DNA from 4 places in the Brevibacterium sp. FAM 24630 genome. Region 1 is predicted to be linked to each of the others. Evidence: predicted binding sites of a transcription regulator. Region 1 holds the regulator's gene; each other region holds the start of a gene.

Region 1 (2,200 bases):
ACTCTTCGGCCCCGACGCCCCGAAATGGGACAGCCTCGACGTCGGCTCGCCCTTCGACTACGGCAGACAGGGCATCCTCTACGTCGCCTCCCACCTGCCCAAACCCGGACGCAGCGGCCTGAGCGACGAAGCGCTCACCGAACTCGAAGAGCTCGTCAGAGCCTCGAACGGCGGGGCACTGGGACTGTTCTCCTCTCGGGCGGCGGCCAATGCCGCAGCCGAACACCTGCGGGAGAAATTCGATTTTCCGATCCTGCTCCAAGGAGATGACGGCCTGCCCGCACTCGTCTCCCAATTCACCGCCGATGACCAGACCTGCCTGTTCGGCACCATGTCACTCTGGCAGGGAGTCGACGTGCCGGGCCGGACGAACCGGCTGGTCATCATCGACCGGCTGCCGTTCCCGCGCCCCGACGACCCGCTCATGCAGGCCCGCGCGCGGGATGCCGATCAGCGGGGTGTCAACGGCTTCATGGCCGTCTCCGCCACACATGCCGCGCTGCGTCTGGCACAGGGAGCGGGTCGGCTCATCCGCTCGACCAAGGACAGGGGAGTGGTGGCCGTGCTCGATTCGCGGCTGCGTTCGGCCCGGTACTCCGGCTTCCTCGTCAACTCGATGCCGCGGATGTGGCCGACGACGAACGCTCAGCTCGTGCGCACGAGCCTGGCCCGCCTCGCCGAGTCCGAAACGGAATGACTAGGCACTGCGCCTCGACGACCGATCGCTCCGCCTGAATGGCAGAACGCCTGCGACCGATCCGGTCGCAGGCGTTCTGTGTTCGAGCGTTGAGTGCCGGGGCCGCCGGCAGTGTGCTCAGAGGCGGCGGATGACAGCGACGACGAGCCCCATGATCTGGGCGTAGGTGCCGTCGATCGGCTCATAGTTCTCGTTCTGCGGCATCAGCCACTGCTCACCCGCCTTGCGCTTGAGCGTCTTCACGGTCGCCTCGCCGTCGAGCAGCGCCGCAACGATCTGGCCGTTGTCCGCGGTGTGCTGCTTGCGCACGACCACCCAGTCGTCGTGGCAGATGGCGGCTTCGATCATCGAATCGCCGACGACCTTGAGCAGGAACATCTCACCGGAGCCGACGACCTGCGTCGGCAGCGAGAAGATGTCATCGACTTCCTGTTCGGCGAGGATCGGGCCACCGGCGGCGATCCGTCCGACGACCGGCACCTGCACGGTGTTGTTGGCAAGCTCTTCGAACTTCGCCCGCTCCGCCTCTTCCTCTTCGAACGGATTGACGACCTCGATGGCGCGCGGGCGCTTCGGATCGCGGCGGACATAACCGAGACGTTCGAGCTGGGAGAGCTGGTGGGCCACGCTCGAGAGCGAAGCGAGTCCGGCGGCCTTGCCGATCTCGCGCATGCTCGGCGGGTAGCCGTTGGTCACGACAGCGCGTTCGATGGTTTCGAGCACGAGACGCTGACGTGGGGTGAGGCGGAAGTCGTCTTCGCCGGTCGAACCCTCAGGGATCTGAATCTCGTCGTCATCGCTGCGAGCGGCAGCGATCTCACTGGCAACATCTTCGTTGCGAGGCCGGCCTCTGCCTCGTTTGTTCTGAACCATTGCTCGTTCCCCTTCGTTCTATTCCCTGCCGCTGGACGCCGTGATCTCCGCTTCGAAGATACTCGTGTCAGTGCCGGCTGAGATGGTTCTGACAGATCAATCAACAACGCTGGTTCCCTCTCATTGTCGCATAGATGTTCGAGTTGGACTGGACATTTGTTCGATTGGCATGTTGAATAGAACAGACGTTCTACCGATTGCTGGTGGAATCGTACGAATGAAAGAGGTAATGCGATGTCTGCACAGAACACCGGGCTGCGCCTGACCACTCGTGGACGCCAGGCGGTTCGCCTTCTCCGGACCCTGCTCATTGCTCTCGTCGTCATCGGCGGAGCGCTCCTCCTCGCCACCCAGTCGTTCTCGGCCGCAGCGGTCGCCGAACCGGAATCCGAGAGCATCGGCATCGAAGCCGACGCGGTCGTCGTCGGTGAAGGCGAGTCGCTGTGGACCGTGGCCTCGAGCCTCGGACTTGATCGCGATACCCGCGATGTCGTGGCCGATATCGTCGACATCAACCATCTGACGACTCCGACCGTCCACCCTGGCCAGACCCTCGACGTCCCCGTCCGCTGAGGGCCGGCCGGGTGAGACCGGCAGCCGCGCAGCGTGGCAACGTGCGAGGTCGCCGGG
Region 2 (2,200 bases), on a different contig from region 1:
CAACGCCGCGGAGACCGACGAAGAATCGATCCTCCTGGCGACCATGGACGCCGGTGCCGAAGAGGTCAAGGACGAAGGCGAGAAGTTCGAGATCATCTGCGAGGCCACCGACCTCGTGGCTGTGCGGACGGCACTCGTCGACGCCGGCATCGACTACGACTCGGCCGAGGCCTCCTTCGTGCCTGGGCTCGAAGTCAGTCTCGATGCCGAGACCGCGCAGAAGGTCTTCACCCTCATCGATGCGCTCGAAGACTGCGACGACGTGCAGAACGTGTACTCGAACGCCGATGTCAGCGATGAGGTCCTCGCCGAACTCGACGCCTGATGCGCATCCTCGGCGTTGATCCCGGACTCACCCGCTGCGGGCTCGGTGTCATCGACACCCTGCCCGCACGGAAGGTGAAGATGGTCGCCGTCGACGTGCTGCGGACCCCGTCCGCGGACTCCGTCGACCTGCGCCTCGGATCCATCGCCGAGGCGTTCGACCAATGGTTGGACACCTACCGACCGGACGTCGTCGCCATCGAACGGGTCTTCGCCCGCAACGACGTCTCGACGATCATGGGCACAGCGCAGGTGTCCGGGCTGACGATGGGACTGGCCGCCCGCCGTGGCCTGCCCGTGGCCATGCACACGCCCTCGGAAGTCAAAGCCGCGACCACGGGATCCGGTCGCGCCGATAAGAAGCAGGTCACCACCATGGTGACGCGGATCCTCGGGCTCGACTCCCCGCCGAAGCCCGCCGACGCCGCGGATGCACTGGCGATCGCCATCTGCCATTCCTGGCGCGGGGCGCTGTCGGCGCAATCGACTCCGGGCAAGAACAAGGACCTCACCGAACGCAAGGCCGGCGGTCGGGAGGGCTCTGGGCTGACGAAGGCCCAGCAGCAGTGGGCAGACGCCATGCGCAAGGCCAAATAGTCGCCGGAACCAGCGGCATCGCGGGGTCTCTGGCGTGCCGGGACGAACGGTCAGCAGCGTTACTGCTAACCTGGATTCGTACACGTGTTCCCACCTGAAAGGCAGTCCGTGATCAGTTTCCTCAGCGGTACGGTGCATCGGATCGCAGCTGACCACCTCGTCGTGCTCACCTACGGGGTCGGCCGCAAGGTCCACGTCACCCCCGACACCCTGGCGAGCACCCGACACGGTGCGGAGATCGAACTGGTCACCAGCCTCGTGGTGCGCGAAGACTCGATGACGCTCTACGGTTTCGCCACCGAAGACGAGAACCACACCTTTGACGTCCTCCTCTCCATCTCCGGCATCGGCCCCCGCCTGGCCATGGCGATCCTGTCCGTTATGGGCCCCGACGAGCTCGCCGCCGCGATCGCGAATCAGGATGCGAACGCGCTCACCCGGGTTCCCGGCATCGGGAAGAAGGGCGCATCGCGGATCATCCTCGAACTCGAGAACAAGCTGCCGAAGCTCACCGCCTCGAGCCCGGGACCGACCCTGTCCTTCGGCGGCGGCAACCAGCAGGTCGTCGACGCCCTCGTGGGACTCGGGTGGAAGGAAGCACAGGCCGAGCAGGTCGTCGCCGACGTCGTCGAGGAGACCGGTGCTGAGGCCGGGACCTCCGTCATCCTCAAGGCCGCGCTCAAGGTGCTGGGTGCGAAGAAATGACCGGATCGTTCGAACCCGGAACAGGCGGCGATGGTGTCGACTCCTATGAGATGGAATTCGGCGATCAGTCGATGACCGGCGCCGAACGCGACCGTCTCGTCTCCGGGCAGGCCGAGACGGCCGAACGCGACGCCGAGGCGGCACTGCGCCCGAAGGGCCTGGCCGACTTCATCGGTCAGCCCCAGGTGCGCGAACAGCTCTCACTCGTCCTCGACGCGGCGAAGGCCCGGCAGAAGGCCCCCGACCATGTGCTGCTCTCCGGCCCACCCGGGCTCGGCAAGACCACACTGGCGATGATCATCGCCCACGAGATGAACGCGAGCCTGCGTGTGACCTCCGGTCCGGCCGTCCAGCACGCCGGGGACCTCGCGGCCATCCTGTCCTCACTCGAAGAGGGCGAAGTGCTCTTCATCGACGAGATCCACCGGATGGCGCGCGCTGCCGAAGAGATGCTCTATGTGGCGATGGAGGACTTCCGCGTCGACGTCATCGTGGGCAAGGGACCCGGAGCCACTGCCATCCCGCTCGACCTCCCGCAGTTCACTCTCGTCGGAGCCACGACCCGCTCCGGACT
Region 3 (2,200 bases), on a different contig from region 1:
CCACATGGTTGGCGTCGCACCAACCGGGAGGGGCGTCACAGCCTGGGAAGGTACACCCTCGATCGCGAGCGGTGATCACTGACAGCTGTTTCCGATTGGCGAAGCGCTGCTCGGTTGCCACCTGCATGGTCTTGGCCTTGTCGCTCATGAGATGGAAGAACACCGAGCCGTTGAGGCCGTCAGCCATAAGTTCTTTGATGGGCACGGGGTTGTCAGCGCCTGTGGTGCCGTGCCCCTTGCCGCTGGCCAGATCCTCGGCCTTGGCGGTGACGACGAGGGCATACGGCGCTCCCGCGGTCGTACGCTGCTTGTCGATCGTAGAGACCAAACCGGCGAATCGTTCATAGATCCATTCCCGTGCTGAGGGCTGCTCGGCACTGACGTCGACGATCTCGCCGTTCTCGCGGACACCGACGCCTGGGGTATCGGACGGATTTCCGGCCGAGCGAACTGCAGCGAGGTTGGGCTCCGGTACGCGCTTGGCGTCATACCGTTCGCCGGAGAGCACCGCGTCGACGATCTCGAGCAGCTCTTCATCGGGAAGCGGAGCAGCTGTTCCCTCGGGTTCAAAGCCTTCGGTGTCGGATGCCAGATGCCCATCGGCAGCACACGAAGCACCTGCGATACCGGCCGCCGAGTCAGCCCCGTCAGTGTCAGGAGCATCGATGGCAGTCTTGTCGCCTTCACCGGCGGACTGAATCCGAGAGGTCAGCAGCCCGTTGAGGGTGCCGCCGGTGACGGGATCGAGCAGTCCCCGCACCTCCCAGTCGCCGTTGGCCTTGGCGCGCATCGACATGCAGTACGCAGCGCGGTCAGTCGAGTCTTTCGGCTCCTCGCCGTCCGGGTCGATGTATCCCATGAGCTTGCCGAAGATCTCCCGCAGGTCCTTGAGGCGGACCTTGGGCGCGTTGCGGACCAGGCGCGACTCGACATCGGTGCGGATCTCTTGGCTGACCCAGTTAGGCAGCTTCCGCATGCAGTCTTCGATGACGGATGCCTGGGCGGCGGAGATGGTGCCGGCATGGAGCGCATCCGCGACGAGAGGGTAGAGCGGCGGCAGTGCCTGTCCGGCCATGTCGACGCGTCCGCCGAGGTTCTTGGCCATCTCGGTCCGGCGATTGGCTTCTGCGCCGGTGAGGTTGAACCGATTCTCGATGAGCGATTTGGTCGACTTGGCGCCGAAGTCACTGGGGGTGCCGACACGTTCGCAGACGGAAAGCGCAAGCGTCGACAGCGCTTCATTGATGCGTGTGATCGCCTCGACTCCGTCGGCGAGCATGATGGCCTGATCCGGTCCCATTGGGCGATCGAAGGTGCGCAACTCATCCTTGAGGCTCATCAGCTGGGTGATGGCGGAGGTGACTTCCGGAGCGAAGCGACTGAGATCTGCCCACTCTTCGTCGGCCAGCAGGGGGTGACCGCTGGTCTGAGGGGAGTTGTCGGCATTCCGATCGGAATGATCGGAGCTGCGTTCGGGAGTGAGGGTCATGGGGATGATTTCCGTTCACCAACATCGTTGTTGTTGAAGTCCAGTATACTCTCATCGCCCAGAGAACGCCATAGAGAATCGAAAAAGATTTCGAACAATCTTCTGATGTTCGCAGATGTTCGGCGATAACGGCAGGTAATTTTGTGTTATAAGTTTGAGACTGCTGTCAGTGGTGATCGATGGGGCCATCGCCCGCTCGGCCGCTGTGCGAGCCGTACTGCCAGCCGCTGTGCGGGTGGCAGTGCCGGCCGCCGGGCCAGCCGCGGGCACCTGTTCGACTCGCCGGCCCACCAGCCGTCGGCCCGCCGCCGCAGGCCCCGCCGCCACGTCCCGGCTCCCGCGGTCGCGAACTCGGCCGTCCGGTCCCGGCTTCGAATGCGTCACCCGGACGTGGCACGATTGGGGGTATGGATGCCCTGCTCCTCATCGACACCGACGACGCCAGCTATCCCAGTGATGACGCCATGGAGACCCTCGGCGACATCGTCACCCGCACGCGAGCCGTGGGCGGTGTACTCATCTTCGCCTCCACGAAGGAGGGCCTCGCCGACACTCCGGACGAGGAGCTGAGCATCTTCGTCCCCGACGAGGAGGATCTCGTGCTCCGCTCGAATGGTCCCGATGTCTTCGAAGGCGTCGACGATCTCGCGGCCGGTCTGCACGATATGGCCGTCGACCGGATCATCATCGCCGGCGCCGACGACACCGCGG
Region 4 (2,200 bases), on a different contig from region 1:
CTGAAAACCGGTGACCGGGTCGATGGACACGACCTTGACGCTCAGCTCAGGTACGGGGCGGACGAACAGGTCGTACTGGAGCTGGTCGATGGACCGCTCATCGCTGATCGCCATGCCGACGGGCAGATTGAGAGCTGACCTGTTCTTCCCGTGGATGGTCAGAGCCATGGCCTGGATGCGGTTGTAGCAGGCGAAGATCTCAGCCGAAGGGCCGTTGACGGTGAGGCAGGCCGAGCCGTCTTTGAACCCCTCGACGTCGACGCGGCGTCGCTTCGCCGCAATCTCGGTCATGGCGACGGGAGGAACGAGCAGGCTGATCATCTTCGCCAGGGCCCGGCGGAGGGTCTCGCAGGTGATGTCCGCGCGCTTGGTGGCGAGGTACTCGTCGAGCTTGGGAAGGAATTCGAAGGAGACCGTCACGCACAGCTGGGTGACCACCTCGACGTGTGCTTGGGTGAATTCGCCTTTGCGGACGCGGTCAGCGAATCGGGGAAGACCGTAGAAGATCGTCATCGCACCCGACAGCTGACGGTACGTGCGCGCACTGTTCGTACCGAGGACCGTCGAGATCTCGACGAGGTCCTCCGACAGCACGTTGTCGTAGACCCACTGCGCGAACCACGCCTTGGGGTCGAACTCGGGGAAGTCGGGCAGCTCCTCCTCTGCGGCCTTCTCGGCAGCTTTCCGCTGGGAGCGGGCGAACTCGGCGTCATAGAGCTCGACTTCAGCCTTGGTGCAGGCGGCTGTTTTCCTGAGAGCGTCCCGTTGACGGCGACCCGCCACATCGCCTTCGGTCTGCGTCTCATGACGGCGACGTTCCAAGGTTCCGGCGATCGTTGCGCATCGGAACGGCTCCGAACCTTCGGGCACGGCGAACTCCAAGTTGAGAAGGACCTGCTCGAGCACCGTTGCCGAAGCCGATTCGAGGACTTCGAAACGGGCGCGATCGGAGGCCACGGCCGCCTCGGCGAAGTGGGACATGTTCGATTCGAACCGGATGGCATAACGCGGCGAGGAGCCGGATGCCGCTGCCTCGTCAGTGCTCGACGGAGCCGAGCCTGTGGTGCCCTTCATTGCGATTTCACCTGCCTCAGACCTCATTGTCGGAGAAGTGGAGCTGAATTGAAAAGCTGTTATTACTATGATAAACGATCAAACAACTGTTCACAATAGAAAAGTGAGAAATTGTTCGAATGTTTCTCGATTCCCAATGGCCAGTGATTCCGTTGTCCGATCATTTTCGCATCCGGCACTGACATGACATTGAAGCTGTGATCGACGCAGCCGCAGTCTCTGCCAGCCGTCCGCCCGGCCCGCTCGGCACCGCCGCCATCGCCCCCGGACCTCGGCCTAAAGGTCTAGAGAACATGCCACCGAAACGGAGGGCAACCTCGGTGAGGGGAGGGATTTCAGGTGAAATGGGTCACCTCATCGGTTATGCTGATCGGGTTGCCGGATGCGACCCATGAGGTCGACACTCGCCCCCATGCGAGCCGTATCCGCACAGCGCGCACCTGCGGCGCCCTTCACCTAGGGTCTGCACCACAGGACGCGCCGACGTCACCGCACCATCCTTCACTGGTGACCAGTTCTTCGTCCGACCGCCTCGGCAAGCCCACTTCCGGCTCATCCGAACTCACCGTGGCTCAAGCGAGTCCGCACGGATTCATCTGAACTCATCCGAGTTCCGCCGACGCTGCGCCGCACTGCCCGCGGTCAGACGATCACTGCCGGCAACGACGAATACGCCCTGTCGCCGAATCAACCACGAGGATCAATCATGACGACCACCGCCGAAAACTCCACCGCTTCGGGCCAGAACGCGCCGACTCCCATCACTGATCAGGAGATCTTCGCCGCGCACGAAGGCGGCAAGCTGTCCGCCGAGCTGACCAGCCCGCTGCAGACCCAGCGCGATCTCTCGATCGCCTACACGCCGGGCGTGGCCAAGGTCTGCACCGCGATCAAGGACGAGCCGCAGCTCGCGCGCACCCACACCTGGACGGGCCGCCTCGTCGCGGTCATCTCCGACGGTTCGGCCGTGCTCGGGCTCGGTGACATCGGTCCGGCCGCCTCGCTGCCGGTGATGGAGGGCAAGTGCGCCCTGTTCAAGAGCTTCTCCGGCCTCAACGCGATCCCGATCGTGCTCGACACCAACGACACCGACGAGATCGTCGAAACCATCATCCGCATGGCCCCG

Evidence for each region. The regulator LexA, encoded in region 1, represses DNA repair genes until DNA is damaged. The targets are predictions, from matches to a motif close to TCGAACANNTGTTCGA.
Region 2: ruvA (Holliday junction branch migration protein RuvA) is a predicted target of LexA. The motif match lies at 998-1,013, and genes of this name have one in related genera.
Region 3: ACPUD7_RS02670 (DUF222 domain-containing protein) is a predicted target of LexA. The motif match lies at 1,568-1,583, and genes of this name have one in related genera.
Region 4: ACPUD7_RS10045 (HNH endonuclease signature motif containing protein) is a predicted target of LexA. The motif match lies at 1,153-1,168, and genes of this name have one in related genera.

The regions. Positions count from the first base shown of each region.
Region 1 covers NZ_JBNBZD010000001.1:45,620-47,819, reverse strand. The annotation lists gene ACPUD7_RS00205 (ATP-dependent DNA helicase) at 1-697, shown strand, start outside; gene lexA (transcriptional repressor LexA) at 815-1,570, opposite strand; gene ACPUD7_RS00195 (LysM peptidoglycan-binding domain-containing protein) at 1,805-2,143, shown strand.
Region 2 covers NZ_JBNBZD010000028.1:17,257-19,456, reverse strand. The annotation lists gene ACPUD7_RS16005 (YebC/PmpR family DNA-binding transcriptional regulator) at 1-325, shown strand, start outside; gene ruvC (crossover junction endodeoxyribonuclease RuvC) at 325-921, shown strand; gene ruvA (Holliday junction branch migration protein RuvA) at 1,030-1,626, shown strand; gene ruvB (Holliday junction branch migration DNA helicase RuvB) at 1,677-2,200, shown strand, end outside.
Region 3 covers NZ_JBNBZD010000002.1:270,659-272,858, reverse strand. The annotation lists gene ACPUD7_RS02670 (DUF222 domain-containing protein) at 1-1,489, opposite strand, end outside; gene ACPUD7_RS02665 (hypothetical protein) at 1,897-2,200, shown strand, end outside.
Region 4 covers NZ_JBNBZD010000011.1:36,562-38,761, forward strand. The annotation lists gene ACPUD7_RS10045 (HNH endonuclease signature motif containing protein) at 1-1,074, opposite strand, end outside; gene ACPUD7_RS10050 (NAD(P)-dependent malic enzyme) at 1,781-2,200, shown strand, end outside.